Regions from separate parts of the Clostridium sp. ETTB3 genome, predicted to be linked through region 2. Evidence: a T-box and tRNA genes for the amino acid it is inferred to sense, from the RefSeq annotation. Region 2 holds a T-box; the other holds one or more tRNA genes.
The links. The T-box of region 2 lies ahead of ACUN06_RS06205 (valine--tRNA ligase). A T-box ahead of a tRNA ligase gene usually reads a tRNA of that ligase, here a tRNA-Val.
Positions count from the first base shown of each region.

Region 1: it has a tRNA-Val gene. The T-box ahead of ACUN06_RS06205 (valine--tRNA ligase) is inferred to sense a tRNA for this amino acid. The anticodon was not compared.

Region 1 is NZ_CP199832.1:2,786,230-2,797,695, forward strand. It holds gene ACUN06_RS13310 (S8 family serine peptidase) at 1-977, shown strand, start outside; gene ACUN06_RS13315 (peptidoglycan DD-metalloendopeptidase family protein) at 1,003-2,130, opposite strand; gene ACUN06_RS13320 (DnaD domain protein) at 2,376-3,380, shown strand; gene ACUN06_RS13325 (ATP-binding protein) at 3,373-4,353, shown strand; tRNA gene ACUN06_RS13330 (tRNA-Thr) at 4,489-4,563, opposite strand; tRNA gene ACUN06_RS13335 (tRNA-Asp) at 4,581-4,657, opposite strand; tRNA gene ACUN06_RS13340 (tRNA-Val) at 4,664-4,739, opposite strand; tRNA gene ACUN06_RS13345 (tRNA-Glu) at 4,748-4,822, opposite strand; tRNA gene ACUN06_RS13350 (tRNA-Asp) at 4,882-4,958, opposite strand; tRNA gene ACUN06_RS13355 (tRNA-Val) at 4,964-5,039, opposite strand; tRNA gene ACUN06_RS13360 (tRNA-Glu) at 5,048-5,122, opposite strand; tRNA gene ACUN06_RS13365 (tRNA-Thr) at 5,129-5,203, opposite strand; tRNA gene ACUN06_RS13370 (tRNA-Asp) at 5,235-5,311, opposite strand; tRNA gene ACUN06_RS13375 (tRNA-Val) at 5,318-5,393, opposite strand; tRNA gene ACUN06_RS13380 (tRNA-Glu) at 5,401-5,475, opposite strand; gene ACUN06_RS13385 (hypothetical protein) at 5,599-6,180, opposite strand; gene ACUN06_RS13390 (BaiN/RdsA family NAD(P)/FAD-dependent oxidoreductase) at 6,428-7,672, shown strand; gene ACUN06_RS13395 (acyl-[acyl-carrier-protein] thioesterase) at 7,725-8,486, opposite strand; gene ACUN06_RS13400 (RNA-guided endonuclease TnpB family protein) at 8,578-9,408, opposite strand; gene ACUN06_RS13405 (hypothetical protein) at 9,515-9,661, shown strand; partial or broken gene tnpA (IS200/IS605 family transposase) at 9,636-10,044, shown strand; gene ACUN06_RS13415 (hypothetical protein) at 10,157-10,357, opposite strand; gene ACUN06_RS13420 (adenylosuccinate synthase) at 10,483-11,466, opposite strand, start outside.
Region 2 is NZ_CP199832.1:1,269,280-1,280,745, forward strand. It holds gene ACUN06_RS06175 (HypC/HybG/HupF family hydrogenase formation chaperone) at 1-64, shown strand, start outside; gene hypD (hydrogenase formation protein HypD) at 51-1,130, shown strand; gene hypE (hydrogenase expression/formation protein HypE) at 1,153-2,166, shown strand; gene ACUN06_RS06190 (hypothetical protein) at 2,239-2,733, opposite strand; gene ACUN06_RS06195 (ATP-dependent Clp protease adaptor ClpS) at 3,073-3,372, shown strand; gene clpA (ATP-dependent Clp protease ATP-binding subunit ClpA) at 3,376-5,619, shown strand; T-box leader at 5,745-5,987, shown strand; gene ACUN06_RS06205 (valine--tRNA ligase) at 6,227-8,869, shown strand; gene ACUN06_RS06210 (DUF3892 domain-containing protein) at 9,072-9,299, shown strand; gene ACUN06_RS06215 (bifunctional folylpolyglutamate synthase/dihydrofolate synthase) at 9,509-10,804, shown strand; gene deoD (purine-nucleoside phosphorylase) at 11,034-11,466, shown strand, end outside.

The sequences.
Region 1 (11,466 bases), 1.3 Mb from region 2:
AAGTTAAATATATTTGTTTAGATCAATACTTTTTTTTATGTGGAATGAGCATTCCAACAGCAAATAAAGTGCGTATTTCTCATAAATTATCACTATATGGTCGTGGTATTGGAGTTGGTATTATTGATTCTGGTGTATATCCTCATAGAGATTTAACTTACCCCTTTAATAGGATAATTACCTTCGTAGACTTAATTAATGAACTTCCATATCCATATGATGATAATGGTCATGGCACTTGTACTTGTGGGATAATTTCAGGTAATGGCTCATCCTCAAATAAAATATATACAGGAGTTGCCCCAGAATCTACTATACATTGTTTTAAAGCCTTTGATAAATTAGGTAAAGGTTATGCTTCTGATGTTTTATTTGCATTAGAAGAATTAATTAATATAAGTGACCAATATAATATAAAGGTTATTTGCTTACCATTTGAAAGTTTAAATTATAATAAATTTATCTTTATTCTTTTTGATTTATTATTAAAAACTGCAAGACTTAAATCAATAATTTGTATAGTACCTAGCGGAAGCAATAAAAATATTGATAATTCTATTACAGGAATAGCATTAAGTAACAATTGTATAACTATTTCAGGAATAGATACAACATCTTCTAATGTAAAATCATATGATTATTCTTCTTGTGGGGCCTTAAAGAAAGACACTAAACCTAACTTTTGTGCAGCTTGTGTAGATGTAGTATCCTTAAATTCTAATACCTCATATATATCCTATAAAAATGATTCTAAAATACATGCCCCTAAATTAGATAATTCTTATAAAAGTTTTAGTGGAACTTCAATTTCTGCTGCATATATAGCAGGTATTTGTACCATTTTATTTGAATATAACCCTAACTTTACATTTGATGATATTTTATCTTTGCTAAAAGTTGCTTCTATATCATTAGATCTTCCTAAAAACCAACAAGGTGAAGGAAAAGTAGATGTTAATAAAATTTTAAAGCAATAAAAAAGCACCATTAAATGGTGTTTTTTTATTGCTGTATATATTTTATTGGGTTAACAGGATTATTATCAACCCTAAGCTCAAAATGTAAATGTGGCCCTGTACTATTGCCTGTACTTCCAATTGCCCCAATTAAATCATTCTTTTTTACTATTTCTCCTACACTCACGTATATATTACTTAAATGTGCATAATATGTTTTCATATTATTATTATGTTGTAAAATTATCAAATTACCATAACCACCATTATTATATCCTGCATAAATAACTTCTCCTTCTAGTGCTGCACTAACATCTTCTCCTAAATCTTTTGCTATATCTATTCCTTTATGAACAGAATTACTTCTAACTTCACCAAATGTAGAACTTACATATCCTCCTTTAGTTGGATTTGATAAAAATGCTACTCCTGCTTCATAAGGACTTTTAATCCCTGTTTTAACAATCGTATTTACTACAGGTGTAATAATATTTTCACTTACTATATTTTCATTATCTTTATTTAACCCATAATAAGTAATTTCTTTATTAAGGAGCTTATTCCCCTGCACCCCCTGAATCACCTTTGTTTCACCACTCAATAATTCATTAGTTTCTTCAACAATTGTTTCTGGTTCTATAGTTTCTATTTCTTCTAATGTTACTTTTAACTTTAATCCTGATAAATTATCATTTATCACTTCTGCATTATATATTTCAGGTGCCATTTCTCCACTTTCATTCAAATATGTTATTCTATTTTTTTCATTACTTGAGCTAATAACTCCTAATAATTCTATTTGACTTATATTACTTATATCTAAATTGAGCTCATTTATATATGAATTACAAACTTCCTCTAACACAGAATACTTATCTTCTATAGATGTATAAAAGCACACTATACTATCCTTTATCTTAATATTATGACCTTGCAAATCAATATTTGTAATATTATTTGTATTACTATTAAATACACTTATAGCATTTATCTTATCTTCGTTTTTATCATCATTTTCATTATTTAAATTCATTACACTTTTATAAAAACCATTATTTTTTTCTGCACTAGTATTTTTATTAGGTAATATAAACATAAAACTTATAAGCATAATTATTGTTAAACTTATTAATTTTAATAATACACTTATTTTATTTTGCTTATTTAAATTCATTTTTAATTTTCCTCCTAAAGGACCAAATTTTTAAGCACATTTTTTAATTTATCCATATTTTTAATATTTTATGCATCTAACTAATTAAATTGTTTTGTTGAGGGTTAAGATTGCCTTTGTTATAATAAGTTTATTGTATAATATGAATTGCTTTTTTTAATTTATATTTAAATATGATTGCGTTAAAATAAACTTAAATTGATTAAGTTTAAATTCAAATAATACTTAAGAAAGGTAAAAAAATTATGAGCACTTTTATGTTAAAAAATAACTCATCAAACTTTACACTAGTAAGTAATGTGTTTATTGAAAAGTACATGCCAAAAGCTCGTGGAGAATTTATTAAAGTTTATCTATTAATGTTAAAATATAATAATTCTGGTGAAATGGGTGCTAACTCAACTATATTAGCTTCAACATTAAACTTACTTGAATCTGATATCTTAAATGCACTAAATTATTGGAACGACGAAGGTGTAATTAAGCTTATTCCAATAGATAAAATGGGTAATTATAATATTGAATTTATAGACTTAGTTGAAGACTCAAAATCTAGAAATAAAGAAGTTAACTTGCTCGAAGCATTAAATAAAACCTCAACTAAAGATATGCTAAATGATATCGAAAGATTATTAGGAAGGCCACTATCCCCTAAAGAAATGACTACTTATTTAAGTTGGCAAGAAGAATTTAATTTTTCATCTGAGTTAATTTTAATACTTATAGAATATTGTGTTTCTCGAGGCAAAAGCGATTATCGTTATATAGAAAAAGTTGCCATTGCTTGGCATGATATGAATATTACAAGTATTGATGATGCACAAAATTATATAAAGAAAACAGAAGATAAGTGGATAAAAATACGACATATATTAAATTATTTAGGAATAAAAAATCCTGAATTAATGAAACCTCAACAAGAAATGCTTGAGAAATGGATAATTGATTATGCATTTCCTTTAGAAGTTATAGAAAAAGCTTGTAATATTTGTTTCCAAAGATTAAATCGTTCTGATTTTAAATATATTGATGGAATTTTATCAAGTTGGAATAAAAATAACTTAAAAACTTTAGCTGCTATTGAAAATAAAGAAGTTGCTTATAAAGCTTCTCAATCTCCACATAATAATAAAAATTTTATTAAAAAAACCCCTGAGGTTAATCCTCTTAAATTTAATAACTTTGAAGCTCGTGAATATGATTATGATTCATTAGAAAAGAAATTGTTAGGATGGGATAAAGATGATTAAAGGATATCAAACGGAACTTATGGATATGTATGAAAAAATTCGTACTGATGAAAATCGTAAATTAATGAAAAGACGTGAAGAAATAAAAAATAAATATCCAGAAATATTAGAATTAGATACAACAATTCAAAAACTTTGTTTAAATTTATCTATGGCTGCATTAAGGGGAATTACAGATCAAAATGAATTAAATAACATTAAAGAAGAAATAACCGACTTAAGAGCTAAAAAATATGAAATGCTTGTATCTCATGGATATAATCCTGATTATTTAAATTTACACTACAATTGTCCAAAATGTAAAGATACTGGATTTATTGGAATAGACAAATGTTCTTGTTTTAAATCTAAATTAATTAAATTATATTATAAAGATTCAGATTTAGAAGAAGCTGTTAAAACTAATAATTTTAAAAACTTTAATATAAATTTATATTCTAATCATAAATTAAACGATGAAAGGTATACTCCTCGTAAAAATATAGAAGATATCCTTGAATATATAACTGGTGAATACTTACCAAACTTTAAAACTTCAAATACAAACCTTTTGTTTTATGGTAACTCTGGTACTGGTAAAACATTTTTATCATGGTGTATTGCTAAAGAATTATTAGATAAGGGATTTCTTGTAGTTTATAAAACTTCTGATGACCTTTTACGTGCACTTAAGGATATAAAATTTAATAATGATACTGATTTAGAAAATCTTCTTATTAATTGTGATTTACTAATTATTGATGATTTAGGTTCAGAACAAATTACCGATTTCTCATCTACAGAATTATTTACATTAATTAATAAAAAAATATTAAAAAATAAAAAGATGCTTATTTCTACAAACTTAAGTCTTCCTCTTATCTCAAAAAGGTATAGCGAAAGAATTTCTTCAAGAATAATTGGTGAATTTAAATTATTTAAATTTTTTGCAGAAGATATAAGAATACAACTTAATTTAAAAAGACAAAAATAAAAAAACAAATCCTAATAACTTAAATTTCTTTACTGAAATAAGTTATTAGGATTTTTTTAACTATATGTATTTATATAAGTTTGCTTTAATAATTATTTTTTAAAACAAAAAAAACTTCACCTTAGTGAAGTTTTTTGGAGCTTCATGTCGGAGTCGAACCAACAACCTGCTGATTACAAGTCAGCTGCTCTGCCATTGAGCCAATGAAGCATATTATAAAATTAAAATGGCGACTCAGAAGGGGCTCGAACCCTCGACCTCTGGCGTGACAGGCCAGCACTCTAACCAACTGAGCTACTGAGCCATTATTTGGTGGAAACAACAGGGATCGAACCTGTGACCCTCTGCTTGTAAGGCAGATGCTCTCCCAGCTGAGCTATGCTTCCATATAAAATGGTGACCCCTAGGGGAATCGAACCCCTGTTACCACCGTGAAAGGGTGGTGTCTTGACCGCTTGACCAAGGGGCCTAGTCTTTTGTTCACTACAATGCATTATTCATTTGTTTACATTGAGTTTTTTATAAAATTGGCGACTCAGAAGGGGCTCGAACCCTCGACCTCCGGCGTGACAGGCCGGCACTCTAACCAACTGAGCTACTGAGCCATTATTGGTGGAAACAACAGGGATCGAACCTGTGACCCTCTGCTTGTAAGGCAGATGCTCTCCCAGCTGAGCTATGCTTCCATATAAAATGGTGACCCCTAGGGGAATCGAACCCCTGTTACCACCGTGAAAGGGTGGTGTCTTGACCGCTTGACCAAGGGGCCATAAAATGGAGCTTCATGTCGGAGTCGAACCAACAACCTGCTGATTACAAGTCAGCTGCTCTGCCATTGAGCCAATGAAGCACATTTTTATGACTTTAATATTAAATTAAAGTGGCGACTCAGAAGGGGCTCGAACCCTCGACCTCCGGCGTGACAGGCCGGCACTCTAACCAACTGAGCTACTGAGCCATTATTTGGTGGAAACAACAGGGATCGAACCTGTGACCCTCTGCTTGTAAGGCAGATGCTCTCCCAGCTGAGCTATGCTTCCAAATAAATGGTGACCCCTAGGGGAATCGAACCCCTGTTACCACCGTGAAAGGGTGGTGTCTTGACCGCTTGACCAAGGGGCCTAGTTTTTTGTTTTTCCTACGCTCTCCCGAGCACATTACCTATAATACCTAAAATTATATATAGTGTCAACACTTTTTTTAATTTTTTTTTATATATTTTTTATTATGTAATATTAAAAACTTCTAAATCAGCATGGTTACCACATTTTCAGGATTTTTAACTTTTTCAATTGCCATACCATATCTCGCTAAAATATCTTCTTTTTCTTTAATTTCTTTATTTATTTTTTTTATTTCAAAAGAACAAATTTCAAAAAATTCTTCTTTATTTACTTCTTCAACTTTTATATTAAATCCACTTTTTTTAAAATTTTGTCCACTTGCATTTATTTTTATAGGTATAATTTCATTAATAACACATAAAATTTCTTTTTCCCATACTCCCCTTTTATTTATTGCATATTTATCTTTTAATAAGTTAAGACTTTTAAATTCAATATTATATTCATTTTCTATAGTATCTAAAATCGCCTTATATAACGCAACTGAAATTCCCCTATTTAATTTAATTTTTAAAAAATCATTATATTTAACTAAAAATTCATCTATTTCAGTTTCAGTAATAAATTCAACTGAATCCTTATTAAATACTCTTATTCCTTTACTATCTGGATAATTAACTACTACTTGATCATAATTCATTCTTCTTAATTTAAATTCTTTATTATAATCTTCACACTCAGTATTAACTATCTTAACAATCATTAAATTTCACCTCTAAATTTAGTATTCCTTAATTTTTTAAATTTATTATTTTATAATTACATAATTATTATTGCAGAACATAAGTCAAAACATTATCATATTTAGTAATTAGTAGTTTTAGCTAGTATTTTAAATTCAATTTATAACTTAATTCTTGTTTTAATACATATAAAACAAAATCACAAATTAAATTTGATACATAACTGCTAACTTCCAACTACTAACTAACAGAAAGGGGTTGTTTTATTTGCATCATGATTTAATAATTGTTGGTGGTGGAGCTTCTGGCTTAGTTGCTGCTATTACTGCAAAAGACTTTGGAATGGATGTTGCTATAGTTGAAGGAAGTGATAGAATTGGTAAAAAGATTTTAACTACTGGTAATGGTAGATGTAATATATCTAATAATTGTATTAAACCTCCATTTATTAATTATCATAGTTCTAATTCAGACTTTAAATTTTCAGCATTAGAAAAATTTTCTCTTGAAGATACAAAAAACTTTTTTTTATCTTTAGGACTTCCAATTGTATCTCTTCCAAATGGCAAACTTTATCCACAATCATTACAAGCTTCATCAGTTGTTGATATTTTAAAAATGGCTTTAGAAGATAGAAATATATCTTTATACACAAACTGCAAAGTAAAAGATATCCACAGGGGTAAAGAATTTAAATTATCCACAACTAATGAGGAGTTTAATTTATTCACAGCTAATAAAATTATTTTAGCTTGTGGAGGAAAATCTGCCCCAAAGACAGGTTCAGATGGAAGTGGTTATAAATTAACAAAATCGCTGGGTCATTCAATAACTGATTTGCTTCCTGGAATAGTTCAATTAAAATTAGATTATAATCATTTAAAAGCATTATCTGGAATAAAGTTTGATGGATATGTCACTCTTTTATGTGATGATAAAGCCATAAAAAAAGAATTTGGAGAAATATTATTTACTGACTATGGAATATCAGGCCCTCCTATACTTCAAATATCAGCCTTAGCTTCTGAAAATACCTTTAAGAAAAATAAAACAGAAATTATTGTTGATTTAATGCCAAGTTATACTCTTGAAGAATTAGAGGATTTTATAGAATGTCACTTTGCTTTACTTAGTCATAGACCAATAATAAATGCATTAATTGGTGTCGTTAATAAAAAACTAATACCTATACTTCTTAAGGAATCTGGAATTGATAATCTTCAAATGCCTTGTTATGAACTTTCTTGGCATGAAAAGAAAAAATTAATTAGCACCTTAAAATCTTGGAAATTTACATGTACAGGTACTAATGACTTTAATCAAGCACAAGTTACTGTTGGTGGCGTAAATACAAAAGAAATTAACCCTACTACATTAGAATCTAATATAGTTCCTAATTTATATTTTTGTGGAGAAATATTAGATGTACATGGTGATTGTGGAGGATTTAACTTACAATGGGCTTGGAGTTCTGGATATGCTGTTGCCCAATCAATTGCACAAAAAAAATAAACTGCTATATAAATATTTAAGACTGCTGTAACTTTGTAAGCAGTCTTAATATTTATACAGTGTAGTTTCTTACTTTACTCCATTTACTCTTTAAAATAGAAAGCTCTGTACCTTCATTATTTTCTATCTTATGCAATATTATTAATTCATCATTATATTCCCTTACTTCATATGATGCTATTATTTCAACTCCATACTTGCATTCTTTTTCAAAAACTACATTTAATTCTTTCAATTCATAATTTAATACAGTTTCTAATGGAAGTGATTCAACTGCCCACTCAACATATCTAACATTATTTACGTGCATATTAGAATCTATATCGCCATATCTAACCTTAAATATATTTTCATTATCTACCTTTTCCATTCTTTCTAATCTTTCTATTTTTAAATTTGATTTTTCATTTTTATCTACATTATAAGCTTCATATTGGTCTTCTGGTATCCTTATAGCTCTTCTCTTATCTATATTAATTAATAATAATATTCCTTCTCCCTCTACTATCTTTTCATTATTTTCGTCATACATTTCATATAACCTTGATGCATAAAACTTCTTAAAGCTACTCGCACTAGTAACTACCCTTATTTTTTCTCCAAACTTAGGATATCTCTTTACTTTTATATCATATTTATAAAATACCCATGCAAGTCTTCTTTCCGTTAAATAATCAATTCCAACACCTAAATCATTTGATTGAATAGCTCCTATATCACAAAAATAATTAATTATTGATGACATCTTACAATCCAATCTATAATTAACTTCATAATAATGGACTTCATATTCCTTTTCTGTCCTTACTCCCATTTATAACACCCCTTATTAATATTGAACTACCTCGGATACAAGACCACGAGGATTCTTTTAGCGTAGTCTGATATTTAAGTTTCCACTTGAATTAACAAGCCACCCTTATACGCTTGGGAGAGTCCAATTTCCCATTATCCCTCTTTAAGTTAATTAAGTCGGGAATACATTTTTCTGATTTTCTAAGTATGTTTAGACTTCCATTTATATCTGAATTTATAAGTCCATAACCACTTAGAAATAATCCTCTAACTATTCTTCTTGATTTGTTATAGTTCTTTTTTGTAATAGCTTCTAAGTCTAAAGCACTACATCCACTTGTATAGCTTTCTTCTTGGAATTTAACTTCTATGCCTTGCAGTTTAGCTTTGTAGCTTATTAGCTCTGCTAAACGTTGTATAGTCACTTGAACAAAGTTCTTATTATAGTTCATATTTTGCTTTATTCCTTTAAGTTTTCCTATTACTACTTTGCCTACATTATTTTCAATAGACTTGTCTATAATAGATTTAGAAACTTTGTGCATATAGTCATTTATATAGTTATTTCTATATCTTCTAATTTTATTAATTCTTTTAGTATTTTTAAACTTATCTGAACCACATTTAAACATTTCTATTGATTGTAAATGAGCTATTTTTTTATTAGTATAAGAATTAACTGATTTTAGCTTTTTACCACAAAAGATATATTGATTCAAACCATCTTTAAAGGTTAATGTGGCTATATTATCAAGTCCTAAGTCTATGCTTCCAACATTAGTTTTATTATTTTTCTCTATATCGTAATAAGTTTTTACACCATTTTCTCTTAAATCATAGTTGATAATATTATATAACTTAGTTGTATGATAAGATAATTCCTCTACTATTTCTAATTGTTTTTTACTAATACTTGGTTTGAATTTAAAACTTAACTTCATTTTTCCACCTCCTTACATATTTATCTATGTATTTATCATAGCTCTACATTGATATATGGTCAACTATGCATTATAATATGATTAAAAATATTGTGAGGTGAACAAAATGGCAAGAAAGAATATCAACACAACATTAGATGAAGAACTATACAAAAGCATTAGAATATTAGCACTCCAAAAAGGAGTTAATGCTAATGATTTAATCGAAGAAGGAATGAAACTTATAATTGAAAGAGAAGATAAGAAAAACTAAACATAGCGTATATAACATCAATTATCATATTGTATTTTGTCCAAAATACAGACATCATATATTTAAAGATGAATTAGAATATGAAATTTTGAAATTATTTAAAGTTATCTCATATAATTATGGTTTTTAAGTTTTAGAGCAAGAAATTATGCCTGACCACATTTATATTTTTATATCTGCTCCACCAACTATTGCACCAACATAACTAGTTAAAATCATTAAAAGTGTTAGTTCTAACGAAATGTTTAAAGCATTTCCAAGTTTAAAAAAAAATAAGTTTTTGGGTAGTGGATTATGGAGCAAAGGATATTATATCGGTACTGCTGGGGCAGTTAGTTCGGAGATAACTAAAAAAATATATACAAGACCAAAAATTAAAGTAATGGGCTTACAGCCTCGGGCATGAAGCCACGAGGTTTTACGCCCTAAATCTATAAAACCTATTATCTTTACTTAAATATCCATTAAATATATTTTTCTTTCAAATTAAATATTTTAATATAAGCCAGTTAAACCACTATTAATTTGATTAACTATTGAATTAATATCCACTCCATACTTTGTAGCAACATCTGATAAAGTAGAAAATTGATTTTCTGTAATAGCATATGTAGGAATTCCGTAACTCATTAATATATCTGCTGCTATTGGATTTTCACACATTATATCACTTAAAGTAGTATATTTATCAATCATAATATTCACCTCTTATATTTATACTTTTACTTATTAATATTTTGCTCATAGATAATGAATATTATTCAAAATAAAAATAAGCTATAATGTATTTAATAGCATTACAGCTTATTTGTCTTAATTTATTATAATGGTTTTACTCTCATTGTTTGATCTCTTCTTGGACCAACTGACACTATTGAAATTCTAGTGTCTGTTAACTCTTCTATTCTTTCTAAGTATTTTCTTGCATTTGGATGTAATTCTTCATAGCTTCTTGCATTTGCTACACTTTCATCCCATCCATCAAATTCTTCATATATTGGTTCACATTTAGCTAAATCTTCTAAACTTGCTGGGAAATAATCAATAATTTCATCATTAAACTTATATCCTACGCACATCTTAACCTTTTCTAATCCTGCTAATGTATCTATCTTTGTCACCGCTAATGAAGTTAATCCACTTACTCTTACAGAAGTCTTTAAAATAACTATATCAAGCCATCCACATCTTCTTGACCTTCCTGTAGTTACTCCATATTCATGACCCTTTTCTCTTATCCATTCACCAGTTTCATCTTCTAACTCTGTTGGGAAAGGCCCCTTACCAACTCTTGTTGTATAAGCCTTTGCTATACCTACAGCATTAGTAATCATGTTTGGTCCTATACCAACACCATTAGCTACTCCCCCTGCTGTTGTATTTGATGAAGTTACATATGGATATGTACCATAATCTATGTCTAATAACATTCCTTGTGCACCTTCAAATAACACAGTTTTATCTTCTTTAATTTCATTATAGACTCTTACTGATGTATCTTTTACAAAATGCTTTAATTTTTCTCCATACTTAGAATACTCTTCATATATTTCCTCAAAACTTAAAGGTTCTCCTCCAAGAACATTAACAATATATTTATTTTTCATTTCTATATTGTCCTTAAGCTTTTCTTTAAATACCTCTTTATCTATAAGATCACAAACTCTTATACCACATCTTTCAAACTTATCTGTATAACAAGGTCCAATACCTTTACCAGTAGTTCCAATATCATTTTTTCCTCTAGCTTTTTCTTTTAATTTATCTAAAACTTTATGATATGGCATAATAACATGTGCTCTATC
Region 2 (11,466 bases):
CTTAAAAATATTTAAAGAACTTAGTGAAGCAATTAAGGAGTGTAAAAACAATGGAAATGCTTAATGGTTTTAAAGATAGTAAGCTTTCAATGAATTTAATAAATAAAATAAAAAATGAAAAAAGTGAAAAAATTTCTATTATGGAGGTTTGTGGAACACATACTAATGTTATATTGAAAAGTGGAATAAAAAGCTTGCTTCCTAATAATATAAAATTAATAAATGGGCCAGGATGTCCTGTATGTGTTACATCACAAGGGTATATTGACACTGCTATTGAATTAACTAACAGAAAAAATATAATTATTACAACCTTTGGAGATTTAATGAAAGTTCCAGGTAAGGATAGTACTTTAAATAAGGAAAAAGCTTTGGGAAAAGATATAAGAGTTGTTTATTCACCTTTAGATAGTATAAAAATAGCAGAAGATAATCCTAATAAAGAGGTTGTTTTTTTAGCAATTGGATTTGAAACAACAGCACCAATTATTGCATTAAGTATAGAGATAGCACAAAGTAAAAAGATAAGAAATTTTTCTATTTTAAATAGTTTAAAAACTATGCCACAAGCAATGGAAAGTTTAGTTTTAAATCCAAATTTAAAAGTAGATGCATTTTTATGTCCAGGTCATGTAGCTACTATAATTGGAGAGGAGCAATTTAAAAACTTAGCTTTAAAATATAAGATTCCAATGGTTATAACAGGATTTGAAATAAATGATATTTTAGCATCCATATGTAAAATTGTTGAAATGAAAAATAAATGTGAAAATGAATTAGTTAATTTATATAGTAGGTTTGTAAAAAAAGAAGGAAATATAAATGCAATTAATATAATATATGAGGTTTTTAATGAATGTGAAAGTTATTGGAGAGGACTTGGAAAAGTAAATAATGCAGGATTAGAAATAAAAGAAAAATATAAGGAATTTGATAGTTTAAGTAAATTTAATATTAGTTTTTTAAAAGAAAATGATAATAAAGGGTGTTCTTGTGGAGAAGTATTAATTGGGTTGAAGGAACCAAGGGAATGTAAATTGTTTGGAACTGTATGTACCCCACTAACACCAATAGGAGCATGTATGGTATCAGAAGAGGGAGCATGTTCAGCTTACTATAAATATTGTTGATAAGTAAGGGAAGGGAAATTATATGAGCAGTGAAGTTATAGGTTTAAGTCATGGTAGTGGGGGAAAAGCAACTAATAAATTAATAAATAATTTATTTTATAAATATTTTGACAATGATATATTAAATCAAAAAAATGATTCAGCTGTATTACCAGCTATAAATAATAAAATTGCTATATCTACAGATTCGTTTGTTATAAAGCCAATATTTTTTAATGGAGGAGATATAGGAAAACTTTCAATTTGTGGTACAGTAAATGATATTTCAATGAGTGGAGCTACACCAATATATATTTCAGTTGGATTTATAATAGAAGAGGGATTTGAAATAAGTGAATTAGAAAAAATAGTAAAGTCAATGGCTGATACAGCTAAGGAAGCAGGGGTGAAAATAGTAACAGGAGATACTAAAGTTGTAGAAAGGGGAAGTTGCGATAAGATTTATATAAATACAACTGGAATAGGAATTATAAGTGATGAAAAACACTATTATTCTGGAAATATGGTTAAGGATGGAGACATAATATTGCTTAGTGGAACAATTGGAGAACATGGAATGTGCATAATTAATCAGCGATATGATTTTGGGTTTGATGTAAAAATAAAAAGTGATTGCTGTCTTTTAAATAAACTTATTAAAGATATTTTATCTGTAAGTGATAAAGTTAAAGTTTTACGAGATCCAACAAGAGGTGGGGTTGCAACAACATTAAATGAAATAATAGAGCATAGTAATATTAGTATGGAAATAAGGGAAAACTGTATTCCTGTAAAGAAAGAAGTAGCAGCTATGTGTGATATTTTAGGTTTTGATCCTCTTTATGTAGCAAATGAAGGCAAATTATTAGTAATTGTTGATAAGGAAGATGCTGAAGCAGTACTTAATATTATGAAAAAAAATAAAGTCGGTAAGGATTCAGTTATATTAGGACAAGCTATTCAAGATGGGAAAAATAAATTATATTTAAAAACTGAACTTGGAGGTAAAAGAATTATAAGTATGCCTGATGGAGAATTATTAGTAAGGATATGCTAATTAAATTAAAATGACAAATAGTAAAATGAATTACCATTTGTCATTTTTTTTATTTAAATTACAATTAATTTATTAACGTAAAATTGACTTAATGCAATTAATAGCTCTTTTATTATTTGAAGTTTCTATATATATAGAATTATCTTCACCAAGGTATGAAGAATATATATCTAGATTTTCAGATAATTTACAGTATATTTTAGCAAAAATATTTTTTGAATAAGAAGGTAAATATATTTTTAATATTTTACTTGAAACATAATCAATACACCATTTATTTAATAAGCATTCAACAGTTCTTACATCATTAGATGTTTGTTTTTCATTATTACCTACAACAAAATTAAATAAGTTACAATTATCATGAAGGTTTAAATAAGAATATCCGTTTAATGAAATTTTTTCACATTCTAGTGTGGATAATAAATCACAAATAGTATCTGAATCAGTTATAATTGAAATTTGAATTCTTTCTTCAATATGAATATCATTACATGAAAAATCATTTGGACAGGAACTTAAGTTTTCGTTAGAGTAATCAAATGAATTTATAAAAGAATTTAACATTATATCATCTCCGCATAATCTTTTGTTTTATTAGGTTATAATACATAATATGAAGTTATATAAAAAACGTTCAAATATATAAAATATAATTAAATAAAATTAACATTTGTGCATTTTTATTAGAGTTTATTAAGAAAATTTTAAATTTATTTAAAGTTAAAGGTAAGTATTATTTATTAATATTTAAAAATAAAGATTGGAATATTAATTTCTGATCTTTATTTTTATTAAAGAATATATAATTTTAAAGTAATATTATATAATATTGATATTGATTAATAACATTTATATAATTATTATAAAGGAATTAAAATAATAATTTATTAGGAGAAACAAGTAATGGAGAATGGTATTGCAACAATAAACAAAGAAAAGATAAAAGTGAAAAAACCAAGTCTTTATAAAGTTATTATGCATAATGATGATTTTACTACAATGGAATTTGTAGTTGAAGTTTTAAGAAAGGTATTTAATAAAGATTTAAATACATCAAATAAAATAATGATGGATGTTCATAAAAGAGGAATAGGAATAGTTGGAGTATATCCATATGATATAGCTGCAACAAAAGTTGCAATTGCCTTAGGTATGGCTAAAGAAGAAGGGTTTCCTTTTAATATAACAATTGAGGAGGAGTAATATATGCAGATTTCAGGAGAGGTTAATGATATAATTTTAAAAGGTTATGAGCTAGCAAAAGGTAATAAGGATGAATTTGTAACAGCTGAACATTTATTATATGGAATTACATTTGTAGAAAGATTTATAAATGCATTATCAAAATTAAATGGTAGTGCTGTAAATTTAAGAAAAAAGTTAGATGAATATATTAGTGAGTACATTGAGGAAGGAGATGTAGAAGGGCCAATTGAAAGTTATAGTTTTCAACAAGCTATTATAAAAGCAAGTGAGCATGCCGTATTTTCAAGTCAAAAGAGTATTACTATGGAACATTTAATTTCTGCCATTTATGATTTGGAAAATAGTTATGCTTCATATTATCTTCAAGAAGAAGGAATAGAAAAAAGAGATTTGCTATATAAGCTTTGTCATGAAGAGAATGAAGATGATGAGTATATGGAAGAAGGGTTAATTTCTGAAGGGGATGAAGAAATTAATATGGATGAAGAAAATACAAAAAATAAAGGAACTTTATTAAAGACATTAACTATTAACTTAAATGAAATTGTGAAAAATGATAATAGTGATCCTTTAATAGGCAGAAAGGATATTTTAGAGAGAACTATACAAATATTATGTAGAAGAAATAAAAATAACCCTATACATGTAGGAGAACCTGGTGTAGGAAAAACTGCAATAACGTTAGGATTAGCAAGGCTTATAAATAAAGGAGAAGTTCCAGAAAAATTAAAAAATGCTGAGATATTTTCTTTAGATATAGGAGCAGCATTAGCAGGCACTAAATATAGAGGAGACTTTGAAGAAAGAATAAAGAAGGTATTAAATGAAATTCAAACTCATGAAAATCCAATTGTTTATATTGATGAAATTCATAATATTGTTGGAGCTGGGTCTATAGATGGTGGTTCTTTAGATACATCTAATTTATTAAAGCCTTATTTAGTAAGTGGGAAAGTTAAGTTTATTGGTGCAACAACTTTTGATGAATATAAAAAATATTTTGAAAAAGATAAAGCATTAACTAGAAGATTTCAAACTATTGAAGTTAAAGAAACAACGGTAGAAGAAACTATTAAAATATTAAATGGATTAAAGAGTAATTATGAAAATTATCATAATGTAAAATATAGTGATAATGCTATTAAGCTTGCTGTAGAACTAAGTAATAAGTATATAAATGATAGGTTTTTACCTGATAAAGCTATAGATATTATAGATGAAGCAGGTTCATATATTTCTATGAATAGAAGAGATTCAAATGAAGTAATTGTTGATGAAAAAATTATAGAGGAAGTTATATCAAAAATATGTCATATACCGAAAAATACTGTTGAAAAAGATGAAATTTCTTCATTAAAAGAATTAGAAGAAAATCTAGAAAAAAATATATTTGGACAAGATATGGCTATTCATGAAATAGTAAGATGTATAAAAACTTCAAGGGCTGGTCTTAATAATGAAAATAAACCTATAAGTTCACTTCTTTTTGTTGGACCAACAGGTGTAGGAAAAACAGAAGTAGCAAAAACATTAGCAGATAGTTTAGTGGTTAAACTTATTAGATTTGATATGAGTGAATATGCAGAAAAACATGCTGCAGCAAAGCTTATAGGGGCTCCTCCAGGTTATGTAGGATATGAAGAAGGTGGATTATTAACTGATACAATAAGAAAAAATCCATATTGTGTTTTATTATTAGATGAAGTAGAAAAAGCTCATCCAGATATATTAAATGTGTTGCTTCAAGTAATGGATTATGCAACATTGAGTGATAATCAAGGAAGAAAGGCTGATTTTAGAAATGTTCTTTTAATTATGACTTCTAATGCAGGAGCTAAGGATATTGGTAAATCAGTTATTGGATTTGGAGATAGAATTATTAAGGGTGAAGCTATTAAGGAAGAAATTAAAAAATTTTTTACGCCTGAATTTAGGAATAGACTTGATAAAATAGTAGTGTTTAATAATTTAAATGAGGAAATGGCATTAAATATTGCAAAAAGAGAATTAGATAAATTTAATGAGATTTTATCAAAGAAAAATGTTAAGGTTAATTTTGATGATAAGTGTATTGACTTTGTTGCCAAAAAGGGAATATCACAAGAATATGGAGCTAGGGAAATTATTAGAGTTATAAATCAAGAAATTAAGCCTATGTTTGTAGATGAAATATTGTTTGGAAAATTAAGTGATGGTGGGGAAGTTGCTGTTACTGTTAATAATGATAAATTTATTTATAGCTAACTAGGAAGTATAGTAAAATTTCTTCATATGTATATTATATTTTTAATATAATAATGGTTAATAAAAATATTATAGATTTGTTGACAATAGTAAAAAAATATCATAATATAAATACAAATAAATATTTAAAAGCAGTGATAAAGAGGAGTAAGGAATAGGACGTATTAAGAGAGGAAGGTCTAGGCTGTAAGCCTTCTATATAGAATATCCTGAAGGTAGCTTTTGAGTTTCTTTGGTGAAATAGTAGTAATCAAAGACGGCATTCTAGTCGTTATTTAATTGAGATCTAAGTGATTAAATAATATTATATATATATTGTAAAAAATCATTTAGAAATAAAGGTGGTACCACGAGTCTTCGTCCTTTTTTAGGATTAAGGCTCTTTTTTTTTAGCTTATACTATTTCATAAGTATATAAAGTAATGGAATAGAGTTAAAAATAAAATTATGGATATTATAATTAAGGTAATAATTTTTTATGAAATAAAATGTAATTTTAATATTTAAATAAATGTCTTAAAGTATTTGTTATAAAAATTTAAATTTGTAAAGTGGTCTTTATATAAGAACTTTAAATATATAAAAAACTATTCAGGAGGTTTTAGTGATGGAAGAAAAGAAGAATTTAGCCACAACATATAATCCAAAAGAATTTGAAGAAAGAATTTATAAAACATGGGAAGAAAAAAAATATTTCACTCCTGTTGTTGATAAAACTAAAAAGCCATTTTCAATAGTGATGCCGCCACCGAATATAACTGGTAGACTTCACTTAGGGCATGCACTTGATAATACACTTCAAGATATGTTAATAAGATTTAAAAGAATGCAAGGTTACTGTACTTTATGGTTACCAGGACAAGACCATGCTTCAATCGCAACTGAAGTTAAAGTTGAAAATGAATTATTGAAACAAGGTTTAGTTAAAAAGGAAATGGGAAGAGAAGCATTCCTAGAAAAGGTTTGGGAATGGTCTGATGAATATAGAGGTCACATAAGAGAACAACTTAAAAAGATGGGTGTTTCTGCTGATTTCTCAAGAGAAGCATTTACAATGGATGAAAATTTAAATAAAGCAGTAAGAACTGTATTTGTTAAGTTATATAATGAAGGTCTTATATATCAAGGAAATAGAATAACTAACTGGTGTCCAAAGTGTACTACAGCATTATCAGATGCAGAAATTGAATATGAAGAAAAAGAAGGTAGCTTCTGGCACATAAACTATCCTTTAGCTGATGGTTCAGGGTATTTAGAAATAGCTACTACAAGACCAGAAACATTATTAGGAGATACTGCAGTTGCAGTTAACCCAAATGATGAAAGGTTTAAGCACATTATTGGTAAAACATTAAAATTACCTTTAACTGATAGAGAAATACCAGTTGTTGGTGATGATTATGTTGATATGGAATTTGGTACAGGAGCAGTTAAAATAACACCAGCTCATGACCCTAATGACTTTGAAGTTGGTAAGAGACATGATCTTCCAATAATAAGAGTAATGGATGACCACGGTGTAATTAATGAATTAGGTGGAAAATATCAAGGATTAGATAGATATGAAGCTAGAGAGCAAATGGTTAAGGAATTAGAAGAGCAAGGATTACTTGTTAAAGTTAAACCACATACTCATAATGTTGGAACACATGATAGATGTGGAACTGTTGTTGAACCTATAGTTTCAAGACAATGGTATGTTAAAATGGCTGATTTAGCAAAACCAGCAATAGATGTAGTTAGAAATGGAAAAACTAAGTTTGTTCCAGAAAGATTTGATAAAATATACTTCAATTGGATGGAAAACATTCAAGATTGGTGTATTTCAAGACAATTATGGTGGGGGCATAGAATACCTGTATTCTATTGTAATGATTGTAATAATATGATGGTTGAAGTTGATGCACCATGTAAGTGTTCAAAGTGTGGTTCTGAAAACTTAAGACAAGATGAAGATGTACTTGATACTTGGTTCTCATCTGCATTATGGCCTTTCTCAACTTTAGGATGGCCTGAAAAAACAGAAGATTTAGATTTCTTCTATCCAACTAATGTTTTAGTTACTGGATATGATATTATATTCTTCTGGGTTGCTAGAATGATATTCTCAGGAATACACAACATGGAAGAAACTCCATTTGATACAGTATTAATTCACGGTATAATAAGAGATGCTCAAGGAAGAAAGATGAGTAAATCTTTAGGAAATGGTGTTGATCCACTAGAAGTTATTGATGAATATGGTGCAGATGCATTAAGATTCATGCTTGTTACTGGTAACTCTCCAGGTAATGATATAAGATATATACCAGAAAGAGTTGAAGCAGCAAGAAACTTTGCTAATAAGATGTGGAATGCATCAAGATTCGTTATGATGAACTTAGATGCAGAATTAATGAACAAGTATGCTTATTGTAAGGAATATAGCTTAGCTGACAGATGGATATTATCTCAAATGAATACTTTAGTTAAAGAAGTAACTGAAAATATGGAAAAATATGAATTAGGAATTGCTCTTCAAAAAGTTTATGACTTTATGTGGACTGAATTCTGTGACTGGTATATAGAACTTGTTAAGCCAGTATTCTTTAGTGATGATGAAAAAGCTAAAGGCGTAGTATATAATGTATTATATACTGTATTAACTACAGGATTAAAATTATTACACCCAGTAATGCCATTCATTACAGAAGAAATATACACTACTTTAACAGATGGAGAATCTATAACAATTTCTTCATGGCCAGAATATTTTGAAAATTTAGCAGATAGCAAAGCAGAAAAAGATATGGAATTTGTTATAGAAGCTATTAAGGGATTAAGAAATGTAAGAGCTGAAATGAACGTTCCACCATCAAGAAAAGCAAAAGTAATTTGCTATATTTCTGATGAAGCAAAAGAAGCATTTACTGCTGGAATTCCTTATATGGAAAAGTTAGGTTCAGCTTCAGAAGTTGAATTTATAACTGATAAATCATTAGTTCCTGAAAATGCAGTATCATTAGTAGTTAAGGGTGGAGAGTTATTTATGCCACTTTTAGACTTAGTTGATAAGGAAAAAGAATTAGAAAGATTAAATAAAGAAAAGAAAAAATTAGAAGGTGAAGTAACAAGAATAGAAAAGAAACTTTCTAATGAAGGATTCGTATCTAAAGCTCCAGAAGCAGTAATAAATGGTGAAAAAGAAAAGTTAGTTAAATATAAAGAAATGCTTGATGCAGTATTAGTTAGAATAGATACTTTAAAATAATAAATAATTAATAAAAAAGCAAGAAATAAATTTTTATACTTTATTTCTTGCTTTTAATTTTTAAATTGTTAAGCTAAATTCTTAATTTATATTTTAATTTAATGTAATAATTTTTATTTATTATAATTTTAGTATTAAGAAAATAACTTACAATGAATAAAAATATTTACTTTGCAGAAAATAAAATTAAGAGGTGAATAATATGAGTAATAAAATAGTTGAAACAATTAAAGATAGTAGCGGTGAAATAAAACAATATGTATTAGAAAATGGCACAACAATAGATAAAGCACAAGGAGTTGAAATGGCTAAAAAAGGGCAAATTGATGGAGTAATCATTGCTCATTCTAAAAAAGGCGAAGAATATTTAAGAACTAAGCCTGATGGAACACAAGGAAATAATTTATCATCTATGTCTAAAGAAGAGTAAATATATATTAATACAATAAAAAATTAATAGGTTAAAATACCATCTAATAAAACTAATTTAAGCTTTGTTAGATGGTATTTTTATATAAATTTAAAAAACTATATGTGTATATAATATTAAACTAGCTAAAGTATTAGATAATTTTGCATTTTAATTAAATATAATTTATATTTAATAATATAAATTAAAAAAATAATATGAGGTAAGTTATGAAATACGAAGAAGCAATGAAATATATAACTGAAGTTGGTAACTTTGGGTCAAATTATGGATTAGAAAGAACGTATAAATTACTAGAGCACTTAGGCAATCCTGAAAGAGATTTAAAGCTTATACATATTGCAGGAACAAATGGAAAAGGTTCTACAACTTCAATGATAACAGAAATATTAATGGGGGAAGGATACAAGGTTGGAATGTATACTTCACCATTTATAGAAGAGTTTGAAGAAAGAATTCAAATTAATAGAAATAATATTCCAAAAGAGAGCTTAGCTATTTTAATGGATGAGATTAAAGTAGCAGTAGATAAAGTAATAGAAGCCGGATATAACCACCCTACAGAATTTGAAATAATTACTGTTTTAATGCTTTTATACTTTAAGAAAGAAAATATAGATTTTGGAGTTATAGAAGTAGGTTTAGGAGGAACGTTAGATTCTACTAATGTTATTAAACCAATAATTCAAGTAATAACTTCTATAAGTTTTGATCATACTAATCTTTTAGGAAATACCTTGGAGAAAATAGCTAGGGAAAAGGCTGGAATTATTAAAAAGGGAATTCCTACAGTAATATATCCTCAACAAGAAGAGGTTTTAAAGGTTATTAAAAATAAGTGTTTTGAGATGGATTCAGAACTTTATATTGCTAATAATGAAAATTTAAAGTTTGAAAATATAGTAAATTTAGATAAGCCGTATCAATTATTAAAATATAACAATGAAATTGATATATTATTACCTTTACTTGGAGAACATCAAATAATTAATTTAAGTGTTGCAATGCAAGCTATTGAAGTTTTAAATAATAAAAATATAATAGATATATCAATTGCTAATATAGTAAAAAGTATAAAAAATGTTAGCTGGAAAGGGCGTTTAGAAGTCTTATCAAATAATCCATATGTAGTTATAGATGGTGCACATAATATACAAGGAATAAAAACATTAAGTAGAAATATAAAAAAATATTTTAAATATGAAAATTTATATTTAATTTTAGGAATATTAGCAGATAAAGATGTTGAAGAAATGATAAAGATAATAACACCTATGGCTAAAAAAGTATATGCGGTTACGCCAAATTCAATAAGAGGTGAATTAGCAGAGAGTTTAAAAGATGAAGTAAGTAAATTTAATAAAAATTGTAAGGCATTTGATAAATATGAGGAAGCATATTTAGAAGCATTAAATGATGCTTCTGAAAAAGATCTTATATTAGCAAGTGGTTCACTTTATATGATAGGAGATATGAGAAAAATAATAAGAAAAATATCCCAATAAAGTGATTTTAAAAAAAGCTACAGTATTGATTTGTAGCTTTTTTTTATAGAAAATTCATAAGGACATATCTTTTTAGAAGATTTATTTTCAATTTATACACTTAAATAAAATACTCGTAAATAAGTATAAAATAAAAACAAAAAATAAAGTAAAAAACATAAACATTTACTATTAGAATAAAATATAATATAATTATGAATAATAAAGCAAATAAAGAGGAGGAGATTTTATGTCAAAACATTTACATATTATGGCGCCAGAAGGTGCAATTGCAGAAACAGTATTATTACCAGGAGATCCATTAAGAGCAAAATTTATAGCAGAAAATTTCTTAGAAGATGCTGTTTGTTATAATGAAGTTAGAGGAATGTATGGTTATACAGGTACTTATAAAGGAAAGAAAGTATCTATACAAGGTACAGGAATGGGATTACCATCTCATTCAATTTATGTTAATGAATTAATTAAGTTTTATGGAGCTAAAAGGCTTATAAGAATAGGATCAGCAGGTTCTTGTAATGAAGAGGTAAATGTAAGAGATATAGTTCTTGCTCAAAGTGCATCTACAAATTCTGGAATTAATAAAAGAAGATTTAATGGTCTTGATTATGCACCAACTGCTAATTTTGATTTACTATATAATGCTTATAATGTGGCAAAAA